DNA from 3 places in the Psychrobacillus sp. NPDC096389 genome. Region 1 is predicted to be linked to each of the others. Evidence: riboswitches for the same ligand, from Rfam matches in the RefSeq annotation. Region 1 holds a riboswitch; each other region holds the start of a gene.
What was found. Region 1 has a riboswitch for cobalamin ahead of ACIQ38_RS16660 (hypothetical protein). Riboswitches for the same ligand answer to the same signal wherever they lie in the genome.
Positions count from the first base shown of each region.

Region 2: linked by a shared signal. The riboswitch ahead of ACIQ38_RS15660 (ribonucleoside-diphosphate reductase subunit alpha) and the one ahead of ACIQ38_RS16660 (hypothetical protein) in region 1 are both predicted to bind cobalamin.
Region 3: linked by a shared signal. The riboswitch ahead of metE (5-methyltetrahydropteroyltriglutamate--homocysteine S-methyltransferase) and the one ahead of ACIQ38_RS16660 (hypothetical protein) in region 1 are both predicted to bind cobalamin.

Region 1 covers NZ_JBIWFB010000007.1:101,458-104,664, forward strand. The annotation lists gene ACIQ38_RS16655 (pirin family protein) at 1-193, shown strand, start outside; gene ACIQ38_RS16660 (hypothetical protein) at 1,100-1,330, opposite strand; cobalamin riboswitch at 1,601-1,792, opposite strand; gene ACIQ38_RS16665 (MFS transporter) at 1,911-3,143, shown strand; gene ACIQ38_RS16670 (VOC family protein) at 3,206-3,207, opposite strand, start outside.
Region 2 covers NZ_JBIWFB010000006.1:146,141-149,347, reverse strand. The annotation lists gene ACIQ38_RS15660 (ribonucleoside-diphosphate reductase subunit alpha) at 1-1,217, opposite strand, end outside; cobalamin riboswitch at 1,415-1,592, opposite strand; gene ACIQ38_RS15655 (undecaprenyl-diphosphate phosphatase) at 1,743-2,570, opposite strand; gene ACIQ38_RS15650 (DedA family protein) at 2,580-3,182, opposite strand; gene ACIQ38_RS15645 (metallophosphoesterase) at 3,182-3,207, opposite strand, start outside.
Region 3 covers NZ_JBIWFB010000008.1:161,708-164,914, forward strand. The annotation lists gene ACIQ38_RS18085 (3-ketoacyl-ACP reductase) at 1-497, shown strand, start outside; SAM riboswitch class I at 590-696, shown strand; cobalamin riboswitch at 779-958, shown strand; gene metE (5-methyltetrahydropteroyltriglutamate--homocysteine S-methyltransferase) at 1,188-3,207, shown strand, end outside.

The sequences.
Region 1 (3,207 bases):
TCTGTATGTATTAAGTGGTTCTATTCAAATTGGAGACTATACTGTCAATAAACAAGAAGCCGTGACAGATTTAGTAGAGGAAATTCCTTTTTTCACAGCAAACGAAGATACAACTGTCATCTTGTTTTTAGTAGATATGCATGCGCCAGCTTTCTCAGATGGTACCATTAGCGGAACTAAAATTCAGAGATAAATTAGTAATGGAAGAGCGTACCGATCATTTGTTGATTCGGCACGCTTTTTTTGCCTAGGAAACTATAAAAATTTAGACTTGTGGATAATTTATAAAAGTTACATGAGGTATGGCATTTTTTGTATTATACGTAGTATAGGGAGAATGCGTCGCAAGGTATCCGCTAGCCTTCGCGCTTGGCGCATCATGCATGAGCCAACTCGTGTTTCACACGAGTCGAGTGTCTTATGACTGCGACTCATGCGGCCCGAAACACTGCGGCAAATATATCCGAGCTAATTATCTGGAGAAGTTTACCCAATAAAAAATGCGCAACATTCTAGCCATTACTCGCAACATTGTATAGAATTCCCGCAACATTCTACCTCAAATGCGCAACATTGACAAAAATGAGTCACAGCCATCGTTGTCTCACTCCAAGTAAACTTGTTGTTATAAGGATTAGTTGCTTTCATATGCAATTTAGTTGCTCTCACGCCTATTTTGGTTGCTTTGGGAGTAGATTTAGTTGCTTTCCACAATCAATTGGTTGCCCTAAGCCATTTACTGGATACACTCCATGAAAAAATTTGCATCACATTTTGGTTTTAGTGAGCAGATACTCAATAAGTAAATAATTTCTATTGATTTTCACTGTAGATGGCGACTCCTATCGAGACCAACAAAATGTTGGTCTCGAAGGTGTTACCACATGATGTGGCGCTCTTAGCCTTTGTTCTTCTGGGAGTAAAATGAGCCTTCACAAGGATGAAGGCTCATCACTCACCCCACGGAAAGCGTCCGTCCTGCAGCGAAAATCATGGCGGACACTTTATCCAGCTCGCTAAGACGCATTCTCCCTATTATGTGTATCCATCATATTTAGTAAATCAAGCAAGACACAGGCATCTTAGCACTTTTATTATATTATTCCTCTTCAATCTTTCCAAAAACTTCATCTTTTGTTTGTTCGAATGCTTTTTGCAAATTGCGTTTGTACAATTCTTTCTCTTGTTCATTCAAATTTAACGTATTACTTATTTCTTCTTCATAGTATTTAAAGATAGTCTGAAGTGATGTGGATTCATTTGCGATACTATTTGTCATTAATGTATGTTTAAAGCTTTCTACGTAATAATTTTTTGTTCCAACTGTCATGTCCTAACTTCCTTTCTATCGTAAACATAAAAAGCATCTTCCCTTAGTTGTTACAAAGGAAGATGCTAATTCAATTGAATGAATATGGTTGCTCGTTGTCGTGACGAAAAATTGGTATAGAAAAGAAAATCACTATAAATGGCATAGTGAAATAAGAGGAGTCGATTCCTCCAATGTTTCTTTCCGATTACGTTTTTTCGTACGGCAGCAAATTCAAGCCGTTGCTTGTTCATAGCTGCACTTAACACCTCCTATTTCCGCGTAGGTTTTGGTGTGTACTTGAAATAGGCAGGTCTCCTGGCTCATGATCATGGCGTTTCTTTCCCTTCCCATTAACGATTAACAGTGGATTTGAAAGAATTGCTCCCATTTACAGTTGCGGGACAGCGTCGGTTTTTCACCGAACTTCCCTTTTAAGCTATTTTACCGAAGGAAAATAGCACCTAAATCTACACGTTATTCAGTTGTTCTTTTACTATAACATAGATGAAGTAGAAGAATTTTTTTTTATAAACAATCGCAAATTTGGACAAGAAAATGGCTTGGTCCCTTCCTATAATCAATAGGAGGGGGGAGAAGAATGACTATATGGAAGACAAAAAATCCGTATCAAGTTTATATTTATACTTGTTTTTTATCACAATTATTTTTTACATTTATTTTCACTGTAAGTTTGTTATATCAAGTGAAAATTGTCATGCTAGATCCATTGCAACTTGTTTTAGTAGGGACTGTTTTGGAACTATCCGTTTTTCTATTTGAAATTCCAACTGGAGTAATTTCAGATGTAAAAAGCCGGAAGCTCTCCATTATAATTGGGTACTTTTTAATAGGGGGTGGTTTTTTAATCGAGGGGTTATTCCCATATTTTATGACTGTGATTTTAGCGCAAGTTGCATGGGGAATTGGTTATACATTTACTAGTGGTTCCTTGCAAGCTTGGATTGCAGACGAAGTAGGGGAAGAGCGTGCTTCTTTAGCGTTCATACGAGGAGCAAAGGCTGGTAATCTTGGGCAAGTCATAGCAATACCTCTAAGTATATTAACGGGTCTTTATATGATTAATCTACCAATCATTATTGGTGGACTTTGTATGGTTGGGTTGGCGATATACTTAATCATATTTATGAAGGAAGAAAACTTTAAACCTCTAGAAAAAACGGAAAGAACATCTACTTGGGAAAGTATGAAGGGAAGTATGGGGAAGATTATTTTTCATGCTAGAACTAGCTTTATCATCAGAATGCTTTTCCTTATTGCTTTATTCGTTGGATTTTATAGTGAAGGATTCGATCGTTTATGGATGTCCCATTTTTTTGATGTATCTAATCTAGTAGCGCTAACGGATGAAAAGCTAGTTTTATTAACTGGAGGTATTCAATTTATGGTTGTGCTAATTTCTTTTGTAGTACTCCATTTAATGAATAGAAGCTCTATCCATCAGTATTTAAAGCATATTTATATGGTCCTTTTTACATGTAGCTTATTTATTATTGCTTCATTGATCGGCTTTGCATTGTCAACATATGCAATTGGCTTATTAGTATTTTATATCATTATTCAAGTCACAAGAAAAGTGATGTATCCGTTAGAGGATATTTGGCTAAATAAGATCATTCCAGAGTCGTCTACACGTGCAACATTTTTTTCCGTAAAAGGCCAAGTGGATGCTATCGGTCAAATTGGCGGAGCTCCTGTGATTGGTTATATTGCAACAAATTTCACGATAAGAACGGCAATTATTGTTAGCGCAATTTTGTTAACTCCAGTTCTATTTTTATACAATGTCGTTTTGAAAAAGCATCGGTCTTGATACTGATGCTTTTGTTTTCAATATATGATATTTACTTAAGTGAATGTCGATAATTACTTGATCT
Region 2 (3,207 bases), on a different contig from region 1:
TGAGAGCGCATAATACGTTTCATCAAGTCGATTGCAGGAACCGTTTCACGAGATAGACGACTGTCATTCACGCATTCCTCGTACTTTTGGCGGAATGAACCTTCCCCGCGTTTTTCATCATAGAAGTCTTCCAATGAATAACCTTTTAACTGACGTACTTCATGTGGGTCAAATAAATGCCATTCTTCCCGTGCATCTACCTTTTCCATAAATAAATCCGGTAAGCAAACACCTGTGAAAATATCGTGCGCACGAAGACGGTCATCTCCATTGTTTAAACGTAAATCTAAAAATGTGAAAATATCTTTATGCCAAACATCTAAGTAAACAGCAACCGCTCCTTGACGCTGACCAAGCTGATCTACACTCACTGCTGTGTTATTTAATTGTTTAATCCAAGGAAGTACACCACTGGATGCCCCTACAAATCCTCGAATCGAAGAACCACGGCTACGTACTTTCCCCATATACACACCAATCCCACCACCGAATTTGGACAGTGTTGCCACATCTGTGTTGCTGTCATATATTCCTTGCAAACTGTCGTCTACTGTGTCGATGAAGCAACTAGAAAGTTGTCCGTGCGGCTTTCCTGCATTTGAAAGTGTTGGGGTTGCTACAGTCATATACAAATTGCTCATTGCCCAATATGATTCTTGTATTTTCGCAAGACGAGATTCTTGCTCATCTTTCATTAATGTCATTGCAATCATCATCCAACGCTCTTGCGGAAGTTCCACGATGGAATTATCGAAGTCTTTTGCGACATAGCGATCTAGCAATGTTTTTAAGCCAATATAAGTGAATAAATTATCGCGGTTTGGAACAATTATTTCGGCTAATTGTTGTAGTTCTTCGGGTGAATAAGCTTCTGTAATGCGTTTGTCATAAAGTCCCTTAGAAACTAGCAATTGTACATTGCTTGCAAACTTACTGTAAACTCTATCTGCTGAAGTGCCTCTTATTTGAGCTACCTTTTCATATACGTCTGCTAAATGAATGCGGGCTGCAACAAATGTCCAGTATGGCTCTTGTTCGTCTAGAAAGCTTAGTGCTTCTAGCGACATCGATTTCGCCCATGCAGATGTCGTTCCTTCTGGATGTTTTGCTATCCATTTCTCATGTACTTTCACTAATGGAGCAATGTTCGTTTCTCCAAATTCATTTATTAGTTGGTGTAATAGTTCTTGTTTTGTAGTGTTTGATATCGTTGTCATATAAATTCCTCCTTAGTTATTTGGTCAATGAGTAGATATGTAGTCGTCAAATTTTGGAGACACAAAAAAGCGATGTCTCAAGCCTCTTCGGCTGAGTCATCGCTCAAAATTTAAAAGTAGGAAACAATAGAACCAATTCTTTAAAATGATTAAAAAGGTCCTTCGCCTCCACCTCTCAACCCCCGAAGAAAGTGTTGCTTCATACGATAAAAAAGGCAGGTCTACTGGCTCGTGTTTCATCCTTCTGCTGTCCTTCCCACGATCGCTCGCAGTGGTTAATTCAACAGTTGTCGACACTTACAGTTGCGGGGACAGCTTCGGTATTGCACCGAATTCCCTTTTAAACCATAAAGGTACCTAATTATCGTCAAAATACTATATGTTGTGTTTTATTTTCTAATATAGCCTAACATATTGTGTTTAGACTTGTACAGTGGAAAGAATCAATTGCATCCAAAGAATCATTTTAACAGTTATTTGACCAAATAAAAAGATGGACATCCGTAAAATGTCCACCTCTTTTCATTACATAAAAACGATAATTGCTAACACTGCCGCTAACACCAAACGGTATATAGCAAATGGCATTAATTTAATTCGCGAAATTAATTTTAAGAAAAATTTGATCGAAATTAAAGCAAATACAAATGCACTAATAAAACCTACTGCATAAAAGCCCATATCATTCATATTAATATGTTCCCAATTCTTCATAACAGACACTAAACTTGCCCCGGCCATAATTGGCACAGCCATGATGAAAGTAAAATCTGCTGCGGTTTTATGGCTCATTCCGAACAATACACCACCAGAAATCGTTGCACCTGAACGAGAGAATCCTGGCCATAATGATAGACATTGAACCAATCCCACTTTAAATGCTTGGGCATATGTAATTTGGTCCAAACTAACGATTTTCGGTTTTTTCGGTCCAAACTTATCCGCAACAATCATTAAAATAGACCCAGCTATAAGGCTAAAAATAACTGTCTTTACACCAAACAAATTATCATCAATAAAATCTTTAAGTGCGAATCCTAAAATAACAGCAGGGAGCATTCCAACAATTACATGTAATAAATTGAACTGTTTACTCGATTGCTCGCTATCTATTTTATACAATCCTACTAAACTAAATAATCGTTTCCACATAACTACGACTACCGCTAAAATCGATCCCAATTGTACAACGATCTTAAATGTATTTGCTGAATACATACCTAAAAACTCTTCTGTTTTTAGCCACATGTCATCCACAATAATCATATGACCTGTAGATGAAACAGGTGCAAACTCTGTCATACCTTCAACAAACCCTAATATTAATGCTCTTAATAATTCTAGAAATTCCATAAGATCTCCTTAGTCACGTTTTTTAAAATACCAAACAATAAATGCGATACCTACAACTGCTAAAATTGCATACACAATATTAGAGTAAATATCCATATACCCAACAATTTCATCCCAATTCTCCCCGACAGCTGCTCCAACTGAAACTAAAACCGTATTCCATATAAGTGTTCCTAGCGTCGTGAACAATAGAAACAGGCTAAACTTCATATTCGACATACCAGCGGGAATTGATATCAAACTTCTAACAAGCGGAACTAATCTTCCGAAAAATACCGCCCACACTCCGTATTTGTCGAACCAAGCATCTGCCTTATGAATATCTTTAATCGTTAGTCGTAAAATCTTCCCATACTTCTGCACTATTTTCTCTAAGCGCTCTACATCTAACAGTGTACCGATCCAATATAAAATAGCTGCTCCAATAACCGAACCAGCAGTCGACGCAACAATTATGCCAAACTTGGTCATCAATGTTGTTGTCGTCATAAATCCTCCAAGCGTTAAAATTACTTCTGAAGGAATTGGTGGGAAAATATTTTCTACTAATATTAGTAAAAATACACCCAGGTATCCAAACTGGTTCATCCAGTCTGCAATCCACGCTTCCATTATACTCCCACGTCCTCTAACTTAA
Region 3 (3,207 bases), on a different contig from region 1:
TAGACAAGATTAAAGCTGATCTTGGCTCTATCGACATATTAGTAAACAGTGCGGGTATTAGTAAATTTGGTAATTTCCTTGAACTAGATCCAGAAGAATGGGCAAAAATTATTCAAGTAAATGTCATGGGGACTTATTACGTAACGCGAGCTGTATTACCTGAAATGATTGAAAGACAGACAGGGGATATTATTAATATTTCCTCCACAGCAGGTCAAAAAGGAGCACCAGTAACAAGTGCTTATAGTGCATCAAAAGCAGCAGTAATTGCTTTGAGCGAATCCTTGATGCTAGAAGTTAGAAAGCATAATGTCCGTGTCGTTACATTAACGCCAAGTACAGTAGCAACAGATATGGCGGTCGAATTAAACTTAACAGACGGCAATCCAGAAAAAGTTATGCAGCCAGAAGATCTTGCAGACTTTATGGTCGCTCAGCTTAAAATGAATCCAAGAATCCTACTTAAATCAGCTGGATTATGGTCAACTAATCCATAAATACGAATAGGGAAAAATCCTTTTCGAAAAAAGTATTGCAAATTATTAGATAATGAAGTAGAGTTGTAAGCAACAATAAAATTTAATAGTTTTTCTTATCTAGAGAGGTTTAGGGACTGGCCCGATGACACCTCAGCAACCGCCTGTTATGGCACGGTGCTAATTCCAGCAAGTCGATTAAAGACTTGATAGATGAGGAAAAGACTTATTCATACGAAGAGTCTGCTCCTTTAATAATTATCAGGAGCAGACTCTTTTTTGTCTTTACAATCACAGTATATAAAATGTTAACGATAAATTGGTACCGTTACGGTTTAAAAGGGAATTCGGTGAAATACCGAAGCTGTCCCCGCAACTGTAAGTGTGGACGACTGTTGAAACAGCCACTGCGAGCAATCGTGGGAAGGTCAGCAGAAGGATGAAACACGAGCCAGTATACCTGCCTTTTATCGTATGAAGCAACACTTTCTTCGGGGGTTGAGAGGTGGGGGCGAGGGGCTATTTTCATCGTATCGGTGGATTAGTCTTGTTGTTTCCTACTTTTTATTTTGAGCGATGGCTCAGCCGAAGATGGCTGGGACATCGCTTTTTTTGTTTACATTACATTACCAACTGGAAAGGGGGTGATTGAAAAAGTGAGATTCACAGGTTTACATATTTAAAAACATAAACTAAAAGGGGAGAATATGCATGGTAAACGTACAAAGTTCAAATATTGGATATCCAAGAATTGGTGAAAAGCGTGAATGGAAAAGAGCGTTAGAAAGTTTTTGGAACGGTAAGATTTCAGAAGCGGAACTGTTAACAACGACGGATGCAATACGTCTTGCGAATTTGCGTAAACAGAAAGAATTAGGAATCGATCTTATTCCGGTAGGAGACTTTTCACTATATGACCATGTGCTCGATACATCAGTTATGTTTGGAGTTGTTCCAAAGCGCTTTACATATACAGGTGGAAAAGTGTCTTTGGAGACTTATTTTGCAATTGCCCGTGGAAATAAAGATGCAGTAGCATCGGAAATGACGAAATGGTTCAATACGAATTATCATTATATCGTACCAGAACTTGAAGGTGTAACACCGCAATTAGTAGAGAATCGTCCACTTACTTTTTATAAAGAAGCAAAAGAGAAGCTAGGTATTAATGGAAAACCTGTTATTTTGGGACCAGTTACTTATATTAAACTGGCAAGGACAGAAAATTTCACTTCTTTATTACAACAGCTTACACCACTGTATATTCAAGTGTTAAAAGAACTTGCGGAGGCAGGAGCAAAGTGGGTGCAACTTGACGAGCCAATTTTGACTAGTAAATTGTCTAGCGAAGAAATAGGGCAAGTGAAACAAGTTTATACTGCAATTCATGAGGCAGTTCCAGGACTCAATATTATCCTGCAAACGTATTTTGAAAAAGCTGCTGATTATGAAGCGGTTGCTGAGTTGCCAGTGAAAGGACTAGGTCTGGACTTTGTGCACGGAGATTCGCTTGAACAGCTACGGAAATATGGATTCCCTAAAGACAAAATCCTTTTTGCAGGTGTCATTGATGGACGAAATGTATGGCGCGCAGAATTGGATAAAAAAGTGGCACTTCTAAACGAAATTCAAGCATATGTTGAAAAAGATCGGCTTATTGTTCAACCTTCTGCATCTCTTTTACATGTACCGGTCAGTACGAAATCAGAAGAGCGACTAGATTCAATCATAAAAGGCGGGCTAGCATTCGCTGATGAAAAGCTTGTTGAAATTGTTCTGCTAAGTAAAGGAGTACATGAAGGAACTGAGGTGATTGAAGCAGAACTTGAAGAAAGTAAAAATGCCCTTTCTATTTTAAATAACTCCAAGTACAGACAAAACGCAAAAGTGAAGGGAAGTATTGAAAAACTAACAGAACAAGATGTGAACCGTGCATTACCATTTGCTGAACGTATTAAAAAGCAACAGCAACGATTTAACTTACCTCTTCTCCCAACAACGACAATCGGGAGTTTGCCGCAAACCCCTGAAGTAAGACAAACTAGATCGAAATGGCGAAAAGGGGAAATAACGGATCAAGCATATGAGCGATTTGTTAATGAACAGATTGAAAAATGGATTAAAATTCAAGAGGAAATTGGCATTGACGTTTTAGTTCATGGTGAATTTGAGAGAACAGATATGGTAGAATACTTCGGTGAAAAATTTGGTGGTTTTGCGGTGTCACAATTTGGCTGGGTTCAATCATACGGTTCGCGCTGTGTTAAACCTCCACTTATTTTGGGGGATGTTGCGTTCAGTGAACCAATTACAGTGAGGGAAAGTGTTTATGCCCAATCGTTAACGACGAAGCCAGTAAAAGGAATGTTGACAGGACCTGTAACGATTTTGAACTGGTCATTTGTACGTGACGATATCCCTCGTTTTGATGTGTTAAACCAAATTGCATATGCACTTCGTCAGGAAATCGAGGAGCTTGAAAAGAATGGAATCGGCATGATTCAAGTAGATGAACCTGCATTAAGAGAAGGATTGCCATTAAACCCTGAAAAAAGGGACGACTATTTAAATGCAGCCGTATATGCATTTAAACTGGCAACTGCTTCAGTAAAAAATGATACGCAAATCCATACACATATGTGTTATTCAGAATTCAGCGGTATAATCGATTCCATTAGTGCCCTAGATGCAGATGTAATATCGATTGAAACATCAAGAAGTCATGGAGAAA